Regions from separate parts of the Streptomyces sp. NPDC047049 genome, predicted to be linked through region 3. Evidence: predicted binding sites of a transcription regulator. Region 3 holds the regulator's gene; each other region holds the start of a gene.

Region 1 (6,827 bases), on a different contig from region 3:
GGCTCACCGAGCGGTGCAGGCTCCGCTGCCCCAGGACGTCCGGCTGGGCCAGGGCGAGGTGGGCGGCCAGCGCGGTCGGATCAACCGGAGCCCCGTCCAGCGCCGCCAGCGCGGTAGCGGAGGTCGACCACCATGTCCCGGCGCCGTCGGTCCGCCAGTACACCGGGTGCTGACCGGCCAGGTCACCGAGCACTGCCAACTGGTCGCCGCTGCGGGCGATGGTCAGGTAGGAGCCGGGCCAGCGAGTCAGCGCCCGCCAGCTTTCCGATCGCACCGCCGTCAGTGACTCCTGGAACTGCTGGTCATCGGCGCCGCAATCGCCGACGACCGCCACCGCCAGCGCGCCCGAGCCCGCCGCCCGGACCCGCGGCGCGGGCCAGTTGACCGTCCATGTCGTCTCCAGGCCCGGCACCGGGCGCCCGCTGCGCGGAAGCCGGCCGTACCGGCTACCTCCGTACCAACCCGTACTCCACCGCATTGCCGCCCGCTTTCTCGAAGTTCGTGGTGTCCATCGCTTTCGGTGGTCAAAGAGCGGGCGCCGGGCCGCTTCAGGCCGTGCCTCAGCACGACCGTCGCGGGCCCGGCGCTCTCTCACACCCCGGTGCCGGCCGTGGCACGTGGCCCCGTCGGCTCCGGGCAGAACGCGGGTCAGGCGTTCTTGTACTGGGTGTCGTCGGCGGTGTCGAAGTTGTTCGTGCCCAGCGTCACCTCGGCGATGTCTCCGGCGTCCAGGACGACCGGCGCGCTGTAGACAGGCTTGGTGGTCTGCTCCATGATCGAAACCTCCAGGTTCTTGTGTCCCCCGAACCCTCCAGTGGGCGCGAGGCAGACGTCCGTACCGGGTCGAACGGTGGGGACGGGAGAACCGCTTGGCCCCCGCCGCTCGGCCTGATGAACAGTCAACCCACGGCCGGGGTACGGCGGTACGGTGGCGGGCAGGGCAAGAGGTATATCGGGTATACGGGCAGGTGCTCCCATGGCCACGCGCACGCCGAACCAGCAGCTCAAAGAGCTCGTCGCCGAGTCCGGCCTGACCTATGCAGCCGTGGCCATGGCTGTGCGCACGGTGGCCGCCGAGTGCGGCACGGCTTTACGCACCAACAAGTCGACCGTCGAGCACTGGATCGCCGGCGTCACACCCCAAGGCGACACCGGCCGCTACCTCGCCGTCGCGCTGTCCAGGCGGCTCGGCCGTCTGCTCACCCCGGCCGACCTCGGGCTGGCCCCGCCGGAGGAGGATGACAGCATCGGGCTGGCTCTTGAGGACGACCCGATCGACGCCCTACTGCCGATGTGGAGGTTCGAGTTGGACCGCCGCCGTTTCCTCACCACCTCCGCCTATTCGGTGGCCGCCGCCGCCCTGCCCCTGTCCTACGTACAGGAGATCGCCGACCGCACCGCCGCGGCCCGCAGCGGCCACACCGTTGGCATGGCCGAAGTCGCCGCCGTGCGCGACATGGTGCGTGTCTTCTCCGAGATGGACGAACGCCACGGCGGACAGCACGGCCGCAGCGCGCTCGTTCAGTACCTGCGCGACGACGTCGCGCCACTGTGCAGGGGGCGCTTCCGCACCGAGGAACTGCGTCAGCAGATGCTCTCCGCCGCCTCCCGTGGCGTGCATCTGCTGGGCTGGAAGTCCTACGACGCAGGCCAGCAGGGCCTCGCGCAGCGCTATTACCTTCAGTCCTACGCACTCGCCGTCGAATCCGGCGTCACCGGGCACGACGGGTTCGTGATGCGCACGATGGCCATGCAAGGGCTCAAGTTGCACCGTCCCGAACACTGTCTCGGCCTGGCCGAGACGGGGCTGAACCACGCCAACGGCAAGGTCGACGCCCAGACCGAATCCCTCTTCCGCGTCGTCCACGCCCACACCCTGGCCAAGGCCGGACGGCGCACGGCCGCCCTTGCCGAAGCCGAGCGGGCGAGCACCCTGCTGACCGCCGGCCCCGGCGACGAAGTGCCGTTCTGGGCCCTGGCCTGGGGGCCTCCGGCCGCGTCGGTGTACTCGCGCAACGCCAAGGTCTACGAGACGCTCGGCGACCACCGCACCGCCGCCGAGCACTACGACCGCGCCGCCGGCGCCCGCCCCGCGGGCACCTACGCCCGCATCGTCGCCCTGGACCTGGTCGCCGGCGCCGAGATGCAGCTCAAGCGCGGCCAGATCGAGCAAGCGTGCACCACCTGGAACCGGGCCCTCGACCACATGGACGGCGTACGGTCCGTGCGCACCCGCAAGGCAGTCACCCGCATGCGCGGCGACCTCGCCCGATTCCGCGCCCGCGGCGTACGCTGCGCGGCCGAACTGGATGAACGCGCCATCGACTTCCTCGCCGACGCCTGATCCGACGGGTGGCTCCGCCTCCACTCGGTACGTCACTGGCCTCGGGCCGCTCTGAGAGCAGCACTCGCCCCGGACACGATCGCGTCCTGTATCTGCATCCGGCGCCCCGGGCATCCAAGAGGCGCGAGCGGCCCTCGCCGGGCCGGACGTCACCGTGTAGTGAAGCGTCCTGTCCGAAAGACACGTCCCAGCCGCAGCCGACGCCGGACGCCCCCGAAAACGCCGCCGGGGCGGCACCCCCTGGGAGGAGGGTGCCGCCCCGACGTACGTCTGGACGTGCGGTCCGGGAGGACCGGTGTCTGATCCGCGAGGATCAGAAGTCCATGTCACCGCCCGGCATGCCGCCCGGAGCGCCCGCCGCGGCGGCCTTCTCCGGCTTGTCGGCGATGACGGCCTCGGTGGTGAGGAACAGCGCCGCGATGGAGGCGGCGTTCTGCAGCGCGGAGCGCGTGACCTTGGCCGGGTCGATGATGCCCTCGGCGATCATGTCGACGTAGTCGCCGGTCGCGGCGTTGAGGCCGTGACCCACGGGCAGGTTGCGCACCTTCTCCACCACGACGCCGCCCTCAAGGCCGCCGTTGACGGAGATCTGCTTGAGCGGGGCCTCCAGCGCGAGCTTCACGGCGTTGGCGCCGGTGGCCTCGTCGCCGTCCAGGTCCAGCTTCTCGAAGACCGAGGAGGCCTGGAGCAGGGCCACGCCACCACCGGCGACGATGCCCTCTTCGACGGCCGCCTTCGCGTTGCGAACGGCGTCCTCGATGCGGTGCTTGCGCTCCTTGAGCTCGACCTCGGTGGCGGCACCGGCCTTGATGACGGCCACGCCGCCGGCCAGCTTCGCCAGACGCTCCTGCAGCTTCTCGCGGTCGTAGTCCGAGTCGCTGTTCTCGATCTCGGCGCGGATCTGGTTGACCCGGCCCTGGACCTGCTCGCTGTCGCCGGCACCGTCGACGATGGTGGTCTCGTCCTTGGTGATGACGACCTTGCGGGCGCGGCCGAGCAGTTCGAGACCGGCGTTCTCCAGCTTGAGGCCGACCTCCTCGGAGATGACGGTGCCACCGGTGAGGATGGCGATGTCGCCGAGCATGGCCTTGCGGCGGTCACCGAAGCCCGGGGCCTTGACGGCGACGGACTTGAAGGTGCCACGGATCTTGTTGACGACCAGGGTCGACAGGGCCTCGCCCTCGACGTCCTCGGCGATGATCAGCAGGGGCTTGCCCGACTGCATGACCTTCTCCAGCAGCGGGAGCAGGTCCTTCACGTTGCTGATCTTCGAGTTGACGATCAGGATGTACGGGTCGTCGAGCGCGGCTTCCATGCGCTCCATGTCGGTCGCGAAGTACGCCGAGATGTAGCCCTTGTCGAAGCGCATACCCTCGGTGAGCTCCAGCTCCAGACCGAAGGTCTGGGACTCCTCGACGGTGATGACGCCTTCCTTGCCGACCTTGTCCATGGCCTCGGCGATCAGCTCGCCGATCTGGGTGTCAGCGGCGGAGATGGAGGCGGTCGAAGCGATCTGCTCCTTGGTCTCCACGTCCTTGGCCTGCTCCAGCAGGGCGGCGGAGACGGCCTCGACGGCGCGCTCGATGCCGCGCTTGAGGGCCATCGGGTTGGCGCCGGCGGCGACGTTGCGCAGGCCCTCGCGGACCAGAGCCTGGGCCAGGACGGTCGCGGTCGTCGTGCCGTCACCGGCGACGTCGTCCGTCTTCTTCGCGACCTCCTTGACCAGCTCGGCGCCGATCTTCTCGTACGGGTCCTCGAGCTCGATCTCCTTGGCGATGGACACACCATCGTTGGTGATCGTGGGGGCGCCCCACTTCTTCTCGAGGACGACGTTGCGGCCCTTGGGGCCGAGGGTGACCTTGACGGCGTCGGCGAGCTGGTTCATCCCGCGCTCGAGACCGCGCCGTGCCTCCTCGTCGAACGCGATGATCTTGGCCATGTGAAGTGGTCCTCCCGGACTGGGGTGGATTGCTCCGGACCTGGCTGGCGCCCGCGACGGACGACCTGCAGACCTGTGTGGTTCCTTGCCCCACCCGGCCTACGGGCCTCACCGACCCGGTCCTTCGTTGTCACTCTCACTGGGAGAGTGCTAACGCAATGATTAGCACTCGCCCCCCGTGAGTGCAAGGCAGCTTCGAAGATGCCTCCCATCGGGGTGGCGCCCGAGCCCCGTGGGAATGACGGGTGAGGCAGGTCCCCCGGGGTCCGCCGGCCCGCAGCCCGCACCCGCCCCGCACCCGCCCGTCCGCCGACAGCGGACAGCGAACAGCGGTCGACGGGCGTGGCGACAGCCGAAGGCCGCCGTCAGCGGACAGCAGAAGGCCCGCACCCCTCAGGGGTACGGGCCTTCACTACGCAGCAGTCGGTCGGCGCCTCAGCCGGCCACCCGGACCATGTCCGCCTGCGGCCCCTTCTGGCCCTGCGAGATCTCGAACTCGACCCGCTGACCCTCCTCAAGGGTGCGGTAACCGTCCATCTGGATCGCGCTGTAGTGGACGAAAACATCCGCACCACCGTCGACCGCGATGAAGCCGTACCCCTTCTCCGCGTTGAACCACTTGACGGTGCCCTGAGCCATGCCTAACTCCCCTATTACTGGCCCTTGCGCAGGACCGCACTCCGCGGACCCGGGTCAGACCTCACCCCATGAAAGCCCTGTGGGGTGTGCGCCGGAACGCGTCGACCGCCGCTGAATGTATCTGCACAGATGCCCAGCGCAACAGGTCAATCGGACGAGAATTCTGGGGCCGGAGAATCGGCTATATGCGGCGAAATCCCGGTTCTCCCGGGCAAGTCGGGCCGGGCATAGCTCACCTAAGCGACATATGTTGCCCACACTTTGGGCACAACTGATCGCGATCTCATATGCGTTCGGCACACGCACGCGCTATAGCGGAGGGGTATCACCCCAATGGTATCTCCTTTCACAACATGGAATTGCCCCGTCCGCTTTCTGGCGGACGGGGCAATTCCGGTCAAGCAGGCCAAGAATTGGCGCAAATCAGCAGCCTCCGGCTACCGCCGGAATGATCGAGACGCCCGCACCGTCCGGGGTCGGCGTCTGAAGGCCCTGCTCGAAGCGCACGTCGTCGTCGTTGACGTAGACGTTCACGAAGCGGCGCAGCTTGCCGGCGTCGTCGAGCACCCGGGCGGCGATGCCCTGGTGGTTCTGCTCCAGGTCGGCGATCACCTCGGAGAGGGTCGCGCCCTCGGCGGCGACCTCGGCCTGGCCGCCGGTGTAGGTGCGGAGGATGGTGGGGATGCGGACCTTCACGCTCATGGTTCTGCCTTCCGGGTATTGCGGAGTACGAGTTCGGGGACGGTGGCGCGGCCTCGTGGCGGACGGGCCGGCGGCCTCGCGGCGGAGGTGGCGCGGCCCCGTGCGCGGACGGGGCCGGCGGCCTCAGCCGGCCAGGCCGGCCGCGCGGAACGCGTCCAGGTCCGGACGGATCGTGGCCGTGGGACCGGAGGTCGGGGCGACCGCGTCCAGCGTCTTGAGGCCGTCTCCGGTGTTCAGGACGACGGTGGTCAGGGACGGGTCGAGCACGCCGTCCTCGATCAGCTTCTTGGTCACGCCGACGGTCACGCCGCCCGCGGTCTCCGCGAAGATGCCTTCCGTCCTGGCCAGCAGCTTGATCGCGTCCACGATCTGCTCGTCGTTGACGTCCTCGACCGCGCCGCCCGTGCGGCGGGCGATGTCGAGCACGTACGGGCCGTCGGCCGGGTTGCCGATCGCCAGCGACTTGGCGATGGTCTTCGGCTTCTGCGGGCGGACCACGTCGTGCCCGTCCTTGAAGGCCGCGGACACCGGGGAGCAGCCCTCCGCCTGGGCGCCGAAGATCTTGTACGGCTTGTCCTCGACCAGGCCGAGGGCGATCAGCTCCTTGAGCCCCTTGTCGATCTTCGTGAGCTGCGAGCCGGACGCGATCGGGATGACGATCTGGTCCGGGAGCCGCCAGCCCAGCTGCTCGCAGATCTCGTACGCCAGGGTCTTGGAACCCTCGCCGTAGTAGGGGCGCAGATTGACGTTGACGAAGCCCCAGCCCTCGCCCAGCGGGTCGCCGATGAGCTCGGAGCAGAAGCGGTTGACGTCGTCGTAGTTGCCCTCGATGCCGACCAGGTCACCGCCGTAGACCGCGGCCATGACGACCTTGCCGGCCTCCAGGTCGTGCGGGATGAACACGCAGGACTTGAAGCCGGCCCGGCGCGCCGCGGCGCCGACCGCGCCGGCGAGGTTGCCGGTGGAGGAGCAGGAGAGGGTGGTGAAGCCGAAGGCGCGGGCGGCCTCGACGGCGATCGCCACGACGCGGTCCTTGAAGGAGTGCGTCGGGTTGCCCGAGTCGTCCTTGACGTACAGCCCGCCGGTGACGCCCAGCTCGGCGGCGAGCCGGTCGGCCTGGACGAGCTTGGTGAAGCCGGGGTTCAGGTTGGGCTTGTCGGCGACGTCGGCGGGGACGGGCAGCAGCGGGGCGTAGCGCCAGAT
Region 2 (6,827 bases), on a different contig from region 3:
TGCCCGAAGCGGAGAGCGCGGAGTACGCGGCCCATGAATTCACTCTCGACGGCTCGGCCGTCAGGTTCCGGGTGGCCAAGACGACCCCGACCAAGGCCGGCCAGTTCGTCACGGTGTGGAAGCGGAGCCCCGGCGGGCCGATTCAGCCGTTCGACTCCGCGGACGCGGTCGATCTCTTCGTCATCAGCAGCCGCCAGGACGGGCACTTCGGGCACTTCGTCTTCCCGCGGGATGTGCTCGCCGAGCGGGGCATCGTCTCCCGCAGCGGCACGGGCGGAAAGCGTGCGTTCCGCATTTACCCGCCGTGGGTGGAGACGGTCAGTCGCCAGGCCCGCAGCGCACAGGCGTGGCAGCTGGACCACTTCCTGCCGATCGGTGCCGACGGCGCCCTTGACCGGACCCGTGCCCGGACCCTCCACCTCCCCGGCCACCGCCCCTGAGCGACAGGGCCCCGATGGCCGGTGGGCGGGGACGCGGGCCCGTGCTGAGCGGTGACCGCTCCCCGCGCGCCCGTACCCTGAAGGGGTGAGCACCAGCCCCGAACCCGAGTCGGCCCCCATGCCCCAGGACACGTCCCAGGACGCGTCCGAAGACGTGCCCCGGGACGCGTCCCGAGAGGCGTCCGAGGCCGCACAGGCCGCTGCGCCTTCGCCGGCTGTGCGCCCGGCCCCCAAGCCCGCCGCGAGGCTGATCTTCGACGACCCGCTGAACCAGCAGTCCTCGGACGACACCGACCGTGGCTGGGGCGAGCGCCCGGACCGCGGTGACAGCGCCGCCGACCTGGCCCGCTTCCTCGACGAAAAGCCGCCCCACCACCTCTGAGCGAGGCGAGGGGGCGGCGCGGGCCCGCCGCCGTTGGCGCCTGCTACTGCTGAGACTTCTGTGTGCCGATGATCCCCGTGCCGGAGGACGGCGCGGACGGTGAGCCGGTGCGCTGCGCGATCAGCGCGTCGCGGATCTCGATGAGCAGCTGGATCTCGGTCGGGTCCGCGGGGATGCTCTCGTCCGCCTTCCTGGCCGTCTGGCGCTCCTTCCACTTGTTGATCGGAAGGATCATGAGGAAGTAGACGACCGCGGCGGTGATCAGGAACGTCAGGGCGGCGCTGAGCACCGAGCCCCAGAGGATGTAAATACCGTCGGCGAAGGCGCCCGTCTTGGGATCCTTGGCGCAGGTCTCGGTCAGGCAGGACTGGTAGTGATCGAGATTCTGCGAACCGAGCGCGCCGACGATCGGGTTGATGATGCCCTTGACCACGGCGTTCACGATGTTCGTGAAGGCAGCACCGACGACCACCGCGACCGCGAGTTCGATGACGTTGCCGCGCATCAGGAATTCCTTGAATCCCTGCAGGACGCCCTTGCTCTCGCTCACCTGACAGCCTCTTTCCACGCTCACTACGGATGGTGCACCAACAGTCAGCACCGCAACTTACGTCAGGGCAGGGCGGAGGTGTCCAGTCCTGCCCCGTGCACCGGCGATCGGCCGGAGCCCTGGTGCCCGTCCGGCGGAGGGCATCGACTCCGCGGACGCCGTGGACGGATACCGCGGTGGTGGTGCGGTGAGCGCGACCCCATTGGCGCGCGGCGGATGCCCCGCCATGCGGAGCAGTGTGGCGTGCGGGGAGTACGGATGCCACTTGATCTCGGTGCATGGTCACCGCCCTCCCGCGGCCGTGGCCGACGGGCAGCCGGGGACGGGCGCGGCTCGTACGGCACCGTACGAGGCTCCACAGGCCAGTGCCGCGGCGGTCAGGGCCAGGCCGGCGGCCAGCATCCGCTGCCGCGTGCTCCCGCCCCGTCGGCGCCGGCCGCCGCCGGCCCGTACGGGAGAGAAGTGCGGCACGTCACACCGCGGGGGAGGGGGGAGCGGCGGAGAGAGAAGGGCGGGGTCGGCCCGGGGAGGGAAAGGAGGCGGGGAGCACGGAGAGAAAGGAGAGAGGGGAGAGGGAGACGAGGGAGGAGCGGAAGGGGTATGCGGCATCGTAGGCACCACCTGCGGTGAGAGGTCGGAGGGACCGGGCTCACCACCGTGCCGGAATCCGCTCCCGCCCGCTCCGGGCTGTGGACGACCCCGCCCCTGTGGACAACCCGGCCACCCGCAAGGGGGAGGCCGGGCAGTGCGCCGAAGCCGTGACGGCAGGCAGATCCCAGGGCGTGACGGCAGGCAGGTTCGAGCGGCGTTACGGCAGTTCCGAGGCGGTTACGGCAGGCAGTTCCGATACGGCAGACAGTTCCGATGCCGTTACGGCAGGTCGATGCCCAGGTCCCAGCCGGTGTGGACCTCGGTGCACAGGCAGGCGCGGGAAGCGGTGTCCGGGAGGGCGGCGACCGCGTCGAACAGGACCTCCCGCAGCCGGCCCACGTTCTCGGCGAACACCCGGAAGACCTCCTCGTGGGAGACGCCGTCGCCGGTCTCCGTGCCCGCGTCCAGGTCGGTGACCAGGGCCAGGGAGGTGTAGCACAGGCTCAGTTCGCGGGCCAGGACGGCTTCGGGGTGGCCGGTCATGCCGACCACCGACCAGCCCTGGGCGGCGTGCCAGCGCGATTCGGCGCGGGTCGAGAAGCGGGGGCCTTCGATCACGACCAGGGTGCCGCCGTCGACGGGTTCCCAGTCCCGGCCGCGGGCCGCCTTGAGGGAGGCCTGCCGCCCGGTGGGGCAGTACGGGTCGGCGAAGGTCAGGTGGACGACATTGGGGATCTGCCCGTCGGGAAGCGGCTCGCCGTCGAAGTAGGTCTGGGGGCGGGCCTTGGTGCGGTCGACGAGCTGGTCGGGGACCAGGAGCGTGCCGGGGCCGTATTCGGTGCGCAGACCGCCGACCGCGCACGGGGCGAGGACCTGGCGCACACCGAGCGAGCGCAGGGCCCAGAGGTTGGCGCGGTAGTTGATGCGGTGCGGCGGAAGGTGGTGGCCGCGGCCGTGCCGGGGGAGGAACGCGACCCGGCGGCCGGCGATCTCTCCCAGGAACAGCGAGTCGCTGGGGCGCCCGTAGGGGGTGTCCACCGTGACCTCGGTCACGTCGTCGAGGAAGGAGTAGAAACCCGATCCGCCGATTACGCCAATCTCCGCGTCAGCCATGCCGGTCACACTATCGGGGTACGGCGGCCGGAGTGGGCGGGTGCCGCAGACGCAAGAAATCCGTAAGCCGGAGGACGGCCGGCGAAGGCAGCGCAAGCCGCAAGGCAGAGCAACCGCAAGGCAGAGCAACCGCAAGGCAGCGCAAGGCGTAAGGCAGCGCAATGCGTAAGGCAGCGCAAGCCGTCAGCCGACGGTGGGGACTGAAGCAACAAGCCCCGCCGTCGATGACGGCGGGGCCCGGAGAGCTGGGGGTCAGGCCGCGGAGCTGGCGCCCGAGGTGCTGCCGGACGACGACGCGGCGGCCGGGGCCTTGGACTTGCTGTCCGAGCCGCCGGACGAGGAGCCCGGCGAAGAGCTCGACGAGGAGTCGGAGGAACCCGAGGAGTCCGACGAGGACGTGCTGCCCGAGGTGGCGGCGTTCTTCCCGGGGCTGCTGCTGGACGACGAGCCGCGGCTGTCGTTGCGGTAGAAGCCGGAGCCCTTGAAGACGATGCCGACCGCGGAGAACACCTTCTTGAGGCGTCCCTGGCAGCCGGGGCACTCGGTGAGCGAGTCATCGGTGAACTTCTGCACCGCCTCGAGGCCCTCGCCGCACTCGGTGCACTGGTACTGGTACGTCGGCACTTGTCTTCCTCCTGGCACTCTCACTCGATGAGTGCTAACGACGCTCCATATTGCAGTATTCCCGCCCGTCAGTCCACCGTGGACCGCCGTACGGTGACCGACTCCACGTTCCGTCAGACGTCCGGCAGGGGCCGTCAGACGCGCGCCAGCTCTCGTTCCCGGTCGTCGGAAACGGCTGTGACCTGCGCGTTCGCACCGTCTGCCGGGGCACCCGCAGCCTGGGCCGACGAGCGGGGCAGCAGATGGGCGCGGAGCGTCAGCAGCACGGTCAGGGCCAGTGCCGTACCGGCCAGCGGCACCAGGAATCCGGTGCTCGGCCCGAAGCCGTCCGCGAGCTGCCCCGCGGAGGTGGCCGCGGCCGCCTGGCCCAGGGCGACCGCCCCGGTCAGCCAGGTGAAGGCCTCGGTCCGGGCGGCGGCCGGCACCAGCGACTCGACCAGCGTGTAGCCGGTGATCAGGGCCGGTGCGATGCACAGGCCGACGACCAGGCCGACCGCGCCGAGCAGCGGCAGTGCGGTCACCGCCCACAATGGGGTGGTGGCCAGGGCCAGCAGCCCGTAGGCGACCAGCAGCCGGCGCCGCGGGCCGACCTTCCAGGTGATCGCGCCACAGGCGATACCGGCGAGCATGTTGCCGCCCGCGAAGATCCCGTAGAGCACGCCGTTGATGCCGGGCTGGCCGATGTGCTGGGTGAAGGCGGTCAGCGAGACCTGCATCCCGCCGAAGACGGCGCCGATGCCGAGGAACGCCACGATCAGGACGCGCACGCCGGGCACCGACAGCGCCGAGACGCGCGGCCGGTCCCCGGCCTGCGGACGGTGCACCGGCGGCTGGCTGCGCCGCTGGGAGGCGAACAGCAGCCCGCCGGCCAGCGTCAGCGCGGCCTCGGCGACCAGACCGGCCGCGGGGTGGATGCCGGTGCACAGCGCGGTCGCCAGCACGGGGCCGACGACGAAGGTGAACTCGTCGGTGACCGACTCGAAGGCGGCGGCGGTCGGCATCAGCGGGCTGCCGCCGAGCCGGGAGGCCCAGCGGGCCCGCACCATCGGGCCGACCTGCGGTGTCGAGGCGCCCGTGGGGACGGCCACCGCGATCAGCGCCCACAGGGGGGCGTGGGCGAGGGCGAGGGTGATCAGTGCGGCGACGCCGGCGACGTGCACCAGTACGCCGGGGATCAGCACCGCGCGCTGGCCGAAACGGTCGGCGAGCTTGCCGCTCTGCGGGGCGAACAGGGCCATGGACACACCGGTGGCGGCGGAGACCGCGCCTGCGGTGCCGTACGAGCCGGTGGTCGATTCGACGAGCAGCACGATGCCGATCGTCAGCATGGCGAAGGGCTGCCGGGCCAGAAAGCCGGGCAGCAGGAATGTCCATGCACCAGGGGTGCGGAGCAGTGGTCCGTATCCGGAACGGGATTCCTTGACCGCGGATGCCACGGCCGGGCCTTTCTGCCGCCTGGTAGCGCGCCACCCGCGAGGTCGTCACGGGTACGCGCCGAGAGCTGTCCTCTCGCGCAGGACCGAGTGATACCGCGTGGTCCGCACCGAGAGGGTGGCTGCGTGTGGCAGGAGGACCGCGGCCGCCGAGCGGTCGCGCCAGCTCTGCATCAGGCAGAGTTGGTTCGTCGATGTTGCCTTTTCATACTACAGGCCATCGCGAGGCAAGCCCTGGGATTGGCCTGGGCTTCAGGTAAATTTCCTTGGGATCCGTGGAGATCTGCAGCACATTTCCCGCACTCCGGGGGCCTGCCCCCCCCGGGAGCCTTCCCTGAAGCCCTCGCCCCGCGCCCGTCCGGGCCTCAGTGGTGCCGGTGCTCCCGCCGCCCCGCGGGCCCGCCCGTCCCCAGCCAGCCGGCCAGCTTGCCGCCCTGGGAGACCGCCTGCAGCCGTCGCTCGGCCGCGTCGCGCACCGGATCGGTGGCGACCACCAGCAGTTCGTCGCCGCGCCGCAGCACCGTCGAGGGCGACGGCACGAAGCTGGAGCCGTCCCGGACGACGAGGGTGACCGCGGCGCCCGCGGGCATCCGCAGCTCACCGACCTCGACGCCGTGCATACGGGACGCCGGGCCGATGGACGTGGACAGCAGATGGCCGCGCAGCCGTTCCAGGGGAGCGGACTCGATGCCCAGGTCGGCGGCCTCCTCGTCGTCGCCCAGCTGCAGCCGCCTGGCGAGCCAGGGCAGCGTCGGCCCCTGGATCAGGGTGTAGACGACGACCAGGACGAAGACGATGTTGAAGACCCGGTCGCTGCCGGGAACGTCGCCCACCATCGGGATCGTGGCCAGCACGATCGGCACCGCGCCGCGCAGTCCGGCCCATGACAGCAGGGTCTTCTCCGGCCAGGGCACCCGGAACGGCATCAGCGCCACAAAGACGGACATCGGCCTGGCCACGAGCGTGAGGATCATGCCGATCAGCAGCGCGGGCACGAAGTCGTCCAGCAGGTTGTGCGGGGTGACCAGCAGGCCGAGCAGTACGAACATCCCGATCTGGCCGATCCAGCCCAGGCCTTCGGCGAAGCCGCGGGTGGCCGGGGCGTGCGGCAGCTTGGCGTTGCCGAGGACCACCGCGGCCAGGTAGACGGCGAGGAAGCCCGAGCCGTGCGCCAGCGCACCGGCCGCGTAGGCGGAGACCGCGATGGCCATGACCGCGATCGGGTAGAGGCCCGACGCGGGCAGTGCCACGTGCCGCAGGCCGTAGGCGCCGAGCCAGCCGATAGCCAGTCCGAGCGCGGCGCCGATCGCCAGTTCCAGGGCGATCTCGCCGAGCAGGAGGTACCAGTGTTCGACCGGCCCCGCGGTGGAGAAGGCGACGACGAGGATGACCACGGGGGCGTCGTTGAGGCCGGATTCGGCTTCGAGCACCCCGGTCAGGCGGGCCGGCAGCGGCACGCTGCGCAGGACGGAGAAGACGGCCGCGGCATCCGTGGACGAGACCACGGCGCCGATCAGCAGCGCCTGCCGCCAGTCGAGCCCGGCCAGGTAGTGCGCTCCGGCCGCGGTGACCCCCACGCTCACCGCGACGCCGACCGTCGACAGCGAGACCGCCCGGGGCAGCGCCGGCCTGATCTCTTTCCACTTGGTGCCCAGACCGCCCTCGGCGAGGATCACGACCAGCGCGGTATAGCC
Region 3 (6,827 bases):
CTTCAACCGCGTCTCCTTCGGCATGCAGAGCGCCCGGCAGCACGTCCTGAAGATCCTCGACCGTACCCACACCCCCGGCCGTCCCGAGGCCTGCGTCGCCGAGGCCCGCGCGGCCGGCTTCGACCACGTCAACCTCGACCTGATCTACGGCACCCCCGGTGAGACCGACGACGACTGGCGCGCCTCCCTGGATGCCGTGATCGGGGCCGGCCCCGACCATGTCTCCGCCTACGCCCTGATCGTCGAGGAGGGCACCCAGCTGGCCCGCCGGATCCGCCGCGGCGAGGTGGCGATGACCGACGACGACGTCCACGCCGACCGCTACCTCATCGCCGACGAACGCCTCGCCGCGGCCGGTTTCCGCTGGTACGAGGTCTCCAACTGGGCCACCACCGACGCCGCCCGCTGCCGCCACAACGAGCTGTACTGGACCGGCGCCGACTGGTGGGGCGCGGGCCCCGGCGCCCACAGCCACGTCGGCGGCGTCCGCTGGTGGAACGTCAAACACCCCGGCGCCTACGCCCAGGCCCTCTCCGAAGGCCGCTCCCCGGGCGTCGGCCGCGAACTCCTCACGGACGAGGACCGCCGGGTCGAACGCATCCTCCTGGAACTGCGGCTGGCGGACGGCTGCCCCCTGGACATCCTGGCCCCGGCGGGGGCGCGGGCGGCGTCCCGCGCCTTGGAGGACGGCCTGCTGGAGGCCGGTCCGTACGGCCGTGGGCGGGCTGTCCTGACACTCCGGGGGCGGCTGCTGGCGGATGCGGTGGTGCGGGATCTGGTGGACTGATCACTCGGCCGGGGGATCCCGTCCCGAGGCCCGGCCCACCCGGCCACGCCGTCCCTAGGCTGCAGGCGGTACCCCTGCACGCAAAGACAGTTGGGCGGTTGGCCACAGTGCATGATCAGCACATCGAGGAGTACTTCGCGGCGTTCGAGCCGCCGGAGGGGCTGCGGGCGGAGCTCCTGCGCCGGGAGATCCTGCTGACCGGCGGGACGGATATCGTCCACAACACGATCGTCAGCGAGGTGACGGGCCAGATTCCGCACGACCGCTGGCACAGGTTCGCGACCCAGCACGTCTCGTTCCCGGGGGAGCTCAGCAAGCCCCAGCCCGACCTCGTGGTGCTGGAGTGCGGAAGGGGCGAGGGTTCCGGATGGCTCGTACCCGCCTCGGACGTGACGCTGTTGGCCGAGGTGGTTTCCCTGCGCAGCGCTGACCGTGACTACGGCTTGAAGCGCTCGGTTTACGCCGCCGGGAGCGTCCCCGGGTATCTGATCATCGACCCGTACGACGCCCGCTGCGTACTGCTGACGGAACCGGGCGGCGCGGGAGAGGACGCCGACTACGAGGTGCAGCGCACCGTCCCGTTCGGTGTTGCGCTCCGCGTCGACACCCTCGGCATCACGCTGGACACCTCCCGGTTCGGCACTCTTCCTGCCGTCACCCGCCACCGCCGGCCGTGACGAAGTCGATCAGCTCCTCCACCCGCCCCAGCAGCGCCGGCTCCAGGTCCTTGTAGGAGCGCACGCAGGACAGGATGCGCTGCCAGGCGGCGCCCGTGTTCTCCGGCCAGCCCAGCGCCCGGCACACCCCGGTCTTCCAGTCCTGCCCGTGCGGAACGGACGGCCAGGCCGCGATCCCGACCGAGGACGGCTTCACCGCCTCCCAGATGTCGATGTAGGGGTGGCCCACCACCAGCGCATGGTCCCCGGTCACCCCGGCCGCGATGCGCGACTCCTTCGAGCCGGGTACGAGATGGTCGACGAGGACGCCGAGGCGGGCGTCCGGGCCGGGGGCGAAGCCGCGGACGATCGCCGGCAGGTCGTCGATGCCCTCCAGGTACTCCACGACCACGCCCTCGATGCGCAGGTCGTCGCCCCACACCCGCTCCACCAGCTCGGCGTCGTGCCGGCCCTCCACATAGATGCGCCCGGCGCGGGCGACCCGTGCGCGGGCGCCGGGCACGGCGAGTGATCCCGATGCCGTACGCGCCGGCGCGGCGGGCGCCGGCCGGTCCTGGGGGCGTACGAGCGTGACCACCCGCCCCTCCAGGAGGAAGCCGCGCGGCTCCATGGGGAAGACCCGGTGCTTGCCGAAGCGGTCCTCCAGGGTGACCGTCGGGCCCTGCGCCGTCTTCTCGCAGCGGATCACGGCGCCGCAGAAGCCCGAGGTGACCTCCTCGACGACCAGATCGGGCTCGGCCGGCACCTCGGGCGCGGGCCGCTGCTTCTTCCACGGTGGGGTGAGGTCCGGGCTGTAGTGCCTGTTCTGCATCGTGTGGGGCCTGTTCCGTCGGGAGGGGGCGGGCAGGGGGTCAGGAGCGGGGTCAGGAAGGCGCCACGCCGAAGCGGGCCGCCAGGGCGTCGCGTTGGGCGCGGACGAAGCGGGCGTCCACCACGGCGCCATGGCCGGGAACGTACCGCGCCTCCTCGCCGCCGAGGGCCAGCAGCCGGTCCAGCGCGCCGGGCCACTGCCGCGGCAGGGCGTCGGGGCCCGCCTGGGGTTCGCCGGACTCCTCGACCAGGTCACCGCAGAAGACGATCTCCGGCTCGCCGCCCCGGCCCGGTACCAGGACCGCCAGATCGTGGGCGGTGTGCCCGGGGCCGACATTGGCGAGCAGCACCTGCCGGTCGCCCAGCTCGACGGTCAGCTGGCCGTGCACCTGGTGGTGCGGGGCGACGAGCAGATCGGCGGCCTCCGCGGCGGCGTCCCGCGCGACGCCGTGCCGGATCGCGTCGTGCCGCAGCTCGTCCTTGCCGCGGCGCAGCAGCTCGCCCAGTCCGGCCGCCCCGAACACCGCGACGCCCGCGAAGGCGGCCGTGCCCAGCACATGATCGAAGTGGGGGTGGGTGAGCGCGATATGCGTCACGTCCCGGCCCAGCACCCCGCGGATCGTCCGGCGCAGATCCGCGCCGTCGCGCAGGGTCGCGCCGGTGTCGACGATCATCACCCCGGTGCTCCCCGCGATCACCCCGATCGTCTCGTCCCAGCCCGGCATCCGGCGCCTGGCGACACCGTCACCGAGCCGTTCCCAGCCGGCCTCTTCCCAAGCAGTACGCATACCGAGACGCTAGCGCCATCGCGATAGCGTTGCCCGACAGATCGGCCGATCACGGTCATCGGACGGGTACTCCGCGCGCCCGCCCTTGCCGCGCCCGTGCTACCCGGCCGTACACTGGCTCAAGGTCTGGCACTCGGCCCGTGTGAGTGCCAGGAGAAACGAAGCGGCGGACGGCCGGACTGGAGGTGCGCGGGATGCTCAGTGAACGCAGGCTGGAGGTGCTGCGCGCCATCGTCCAGGACTACGTCGGGACGGAGGAGCCGGTCGGCTCCAAGGCGCTCACCGAACGCCACCGGCTCGGGGTCTCCCCGGCCACCGTCCGCAACGACATGGCGGTCCTGGAGGACGAGGGGTTCATCGCCCAGCCGCACACCAGCGCCGGGCGGATCCCGACCGACAAGGGCTACCGCCTGTTCGTCGACAAGCTGGCCGGCGTCAAGCCGCTGTCCAGCCCGGAGCGGCGGGCCATCCAGAACTTCCTGGACGGCGCCGTCGACCTCGACGACGTGGTGGGCCGCACGGTCCGGCTGCTGGCGCAGCTGACCCGGCAGGTCGCCGTCGTGCAGTACCCGTCCCTGACCCGGTCCACGGTCCGGCACGTCGAGCTGCTGGCCCTGGCCCCGGCCCGGCTGATGCTCGTACTGATCACGGACACCGGCCGGGTCGAGCAGCGGCTCATCGACTGCCAGGCACCGTTCGGCGAAACCTCCCTGGCGGATCTGCGGGCCCGGCTCAACAGCCGGGTCGTCGGCCGCCGGTTCGCGGATGTGCCGCAGTTGGTGCAGGATCTTCCGGAGTCCTTCGAGCAGGACGACCGCGGCACGGTCTCGACAGTGCTGTCGGTGTTGCTGGAAACTCTGGTGGAAGAGACCGAAGAGCGCCTGATGATCGGCGGCACCGCCAATCTCACGCGCTTCGGACACGATTTCCCCCTGACCATCCGGCCGGTGCTGGAAGCCCTTGAGGAGCATGTGGTGATGCTCAAGCTGCTCGGGGAGGCCAAGGACTCGGGCATGACCGTACGCATCGGGCATGAGAATGCCCATGAAGGCCTGGCGTCCACATCGGTCGTCACGGTCGGCTACGGTTCGGGCGACGAGGCAGTCGCCAAACTCGGCGTGGTCGGACCGACCCGCATGGACTACCCCGGAACGATGGGAGCGGTACGCGCAGTGGCACGTTACGTCGGACAAATCCTCGCGGAGTCGTAAGTGGCCACGGATTACTACTCGGTCCTCGGCATCGGCCGCGACGCCTCGCAGGACCAGATCAAGAAGGCCTTCCGCCGGCTGGCGCGCGAGCTGCACCCGGACGTGAACCCGGATCCGAAGACCCAGGAGCGGTTCAAGGAGATCAACGCCGCTTACGAGGTGCTGTCGGACCCGCAGAAGAAGCAGGTCTACGACCTCGGCGGGGACCCCCTCTCGCAGGCCGGCGGCGGCCAGGGCGCGGGCGGCTTCGGTGCGGGCTTCGGCAACTTCTCCGACATCATGGACGCCTTCTTCGGCACCGCGTCGCAGCGCGGACCGCGCTCGCGCACCCGCCGTGGCCAGGACGCCATGATCCGGCTCGACATCGAGCTGAACGAAGCCGCCTTCGGCACCACCAAGGACATCCAGGTCGACACCGCCGTCGTCTGTACGACCTGCAGCGGTGAGGGCGCGGCCCCCGGCACCTCGGCGCAGACCTGCGACATGTGCCGCGGCCGCGGTGAGGTCTCCCAGGTCACCCGGTCCTTCCTCGGCCAGGTCATGACGTCCAGGCCGTGCCCGCAGTGCCAGGGCTTCGGCACGGTCGTGCCGACGCCGTGCCACGAGTGCGCCGGCGACGGCCGGATCCGCTCGCGCCGCACGCTCACCGTCAAGATCCCGGCCGGTGTCGACAACGGCACCCGCATCCAGCTCGCGGGCGAGGGCGAGGTCGGCCCCGGCGGCGGCCCCGCCGGTGATCTCTACGTGGAGATCCACGAGGTCGCGCACTCGGTCTTCCAGCGGCGCGGCGACGATCTGCACTGCACGGTCACCATTCCCATGACGGCGGCGGCGCTGGGCACGAAGTGCCCGCTGGAGACGCTGGACGGCGTGGAGGAGATCGATGTCCGGCCCGGTACCCAGTCCGGCCAGTCGATTCCGCTGCACCAGCGCGGCGTGACCCATCTGCGCGGCGGCGGCCGGGGCGACCTCATCGTCCACGTCGAGGTGCAGACACCGTCCAAGCTCGACCCCGACCAGGAAGATCTGCTGCGGCGGCTGGCCAAGCTCCGCGGGGAGGAGCGGCCCACGGGGCAGTTCCAGCCCGGACAGCAGGGTCTCTTCTCGCGTCTGAAGGATGCGTTCAACGGGCGATAGCCCCAGGTGAGCCCGGGGGCCGCAGCCGTTCCACCCGGCGGCGCGGCGGCCTCGGCCCCGGTTCGGAACGGTGCGGTGGGCGTGACACGATGTGCTCATGCCCACCGCACTGACCGATCTCTGCCGCCATCCGATCGTGCAGGCCCCGATGGCGGGAGGCGGCTCCGGACCGGAGCTGGCCGCCGCCGTCTGCGGCGCCGGCGGCCTCGGCTTCCTCGCCGCCGGCTACAAAACCGCCGACGGCATGTACCAGGAGATCAAACAGCTGCGGTCGCTGACCGACCGGCCCTTCGGCGTCAACCTCTTCATGCCGCAGCCCTCGCTGGCCGACGGCTCCGTCGTCGAGGTCTACCGCGAACAACTCGCGGGCGAGGCCGCCTGGTACGAGACCGAGCTCGGTGACACCGACGGCCCCATCGACGACGGCTACGAGGCCAAGCTCGCGACCCTGCGGGACGATCCGGTGCCGGTGGTGTCCTTCACCTTCGGCTGCCCCTCGCGCGCCGTCCTCGACTCCTTCGCCGCGGTCGGCACGTACACGGTCGTCACGGTCACCACCGCCGCCGAGGCGCAGGCCGCCCAGTGGTCGGGCGCCGACGCGGTGTGCGTGCAGGGCGTGGAGGCCGGCGGCCACCAGGGCACCCACCGGGACGATCCGCATGCGGACGGGACCGGCTCGGGGCTGGGGCTGCTGGCGCTGCTCGGCCAGGTCCGTGAGGCCGTGCAGATCCCGGTGATCGCCGCGGGCGGGCTGATGCGCGGGGCGCAGATCGCGTCGGTGCTGGCCGCCGGGGCGAGCATGGCGCAGCTGGGCACCGCTTTCCTCGCCACCCCCGAATCGGGCGCCAACCCGCTGCACAAGCAGGCGCTGACCAACCCGCTGTTCACGCATACCGAGCTGACCCGGGCGTTCTCCGGGCGGCCCGCCCGCGGACTGGTCAACCGCTTCCTGCGCGAGCACGGCCCGTATGCCCCGGCCGCCTACCCCGCCGTCCACTACCTCACTTCCACGGTGCGCAAGGCCGCGGCCAAGGCGGGCGACGCGCAGGGCATGAGCCTGTGGGCCGGCCAGGGGCACCGGCTGGCGCGGGAGCTGCCCGCCGGGCGGCTCGTGGACGTACTGGCGGTCGAACTGGACGCGGCGCGCGCCGCGTTGAGCCGCCCACGCGCCGGCGGCGCCGCATGACCGCTCCGGTGTTCCTCGTCGATTCGCTCGCGGACGTACGGGCCGGCGGCACGCTGACCCTGGACGGCCCCGAGGGCCGGCACGCGGTGTCGGTGCGCCGGCTGCGGGCCGGCGAGGAGGTCGTCCTGACGGACGGCCACGGCACCGGCGCGCACGGCACGGTCGCCGCCGTCGAGGGCAAGGACCGGCTCACCGTCGCGGTCGCCGAACTGCGCACCGAGGCGTCGCCGG

The links. The regulator HrcA, encoded in region 3, represses chaperone genes, less so after heat shock. The targets are predictions, from matches to a motif close to TTNGCACTCNGNNNNNCNGAGTGCNAA.
Region 1: groL (chaperonin GroEL) is a predicted target of HrcA. The motif match lies at 4,411-4,437, and genes of this name have one in related genera.
Region 2: ABZ851_RS26955 (FmdB family zinc ribbon protein) is a predicted target of HrcA. The motif match lies at 3,712-3,738, and genes of this name have one in related genera.

What each region holds. Positions count from the first base shown of each region.
Region 1 is NZ_JBEYVM010000012.1:155,194-162,020, reverse strand. Features, by position in the region: gene ABZ851_RS25080 (albusnodin/ikarugamycin family macrolactam cyclase) at 1-478, opposite strand, end outside; gene ABZ851_RS25075 (lasso RiPP family leader peptide-containing protein) at 649-774, opposite strand; gene ABZ851_RS25070 (hypothetical protein) at 977-2,344, shown strand; gene groL (chaperonin GroEL) at 2,658-4,283, opposite strand; gene ABZ851_RS25060 (cold-shock protein) at 4,719-4,922, opposite strand; gene ABZ851_RS25055 (MoaD/ThiS family protein) at 5,346-5,624, opposite strand; gene thrC (threonine synthase) at 5,748-6,827, opposite strand, start outside.
Region 2 is NZ_JBEYVM010000015.1:25,172-31,998, reverse strand. Features, by position in the region: gene ABZ851_RS26975 (MepB family protein) at 1-440, shown strand, start outside; gene ABZ851_RS26970 (hypothetical protein) at 559-822, shown strand; gene mscL (large conductance mechanosensitive channel protein MscL) at 866-1,372, opposite strand; gene ABZ851_RS26960 (S-methyl-5'-thioadenosine phosphorylase) at 2,243-3,076, opposite strand; gene ABZ851_RS26955 (FmdB family zinc ribbon protein) at 3,329-3,700, opposite strand; gene ABZ851_RS26950 (MFS transporter) at 3,835-5,136, opposite strand; gene ABZ851_RS26945 (potassium/proton antiporter) at 5,499-6,827, opposite strand, start outside.
Region 3 is NZ_JBEYVM010000002.1:511,769-518,595, forward strand. Features, by position in the region: gene hemW (radical SAM family heme chaperone HemW) at 1-787, shown strand, start outside; gene ABZ851_RS06290 (Uma2 family endonuclease) at 895-1,464, shown strand; gene ABZ851_RS06295 (DUF3097 domain-containing protein) at 1,442-2,275, opposite strand; gene ABZ851_RS06300 (MBL fold metallo-hydrolase) at 2,328-3,062, opposite strand; gene hrcA (heat-inducible transcriptional repressor HrcA) at 3,257-4,273, shown strand; gene dnaJ (molecular chaperone DnaJ) at 4,274-5,410, shown strand; gene ABZ851_RS06315 (nitronate monooxygenase) at 5,508-6,596, shown strand; gene ABZ851_RS06320 (16S rRNA (uracil(1498)-N(3))-methyltransferase) at 6,593-6,827, shown strand, end outside.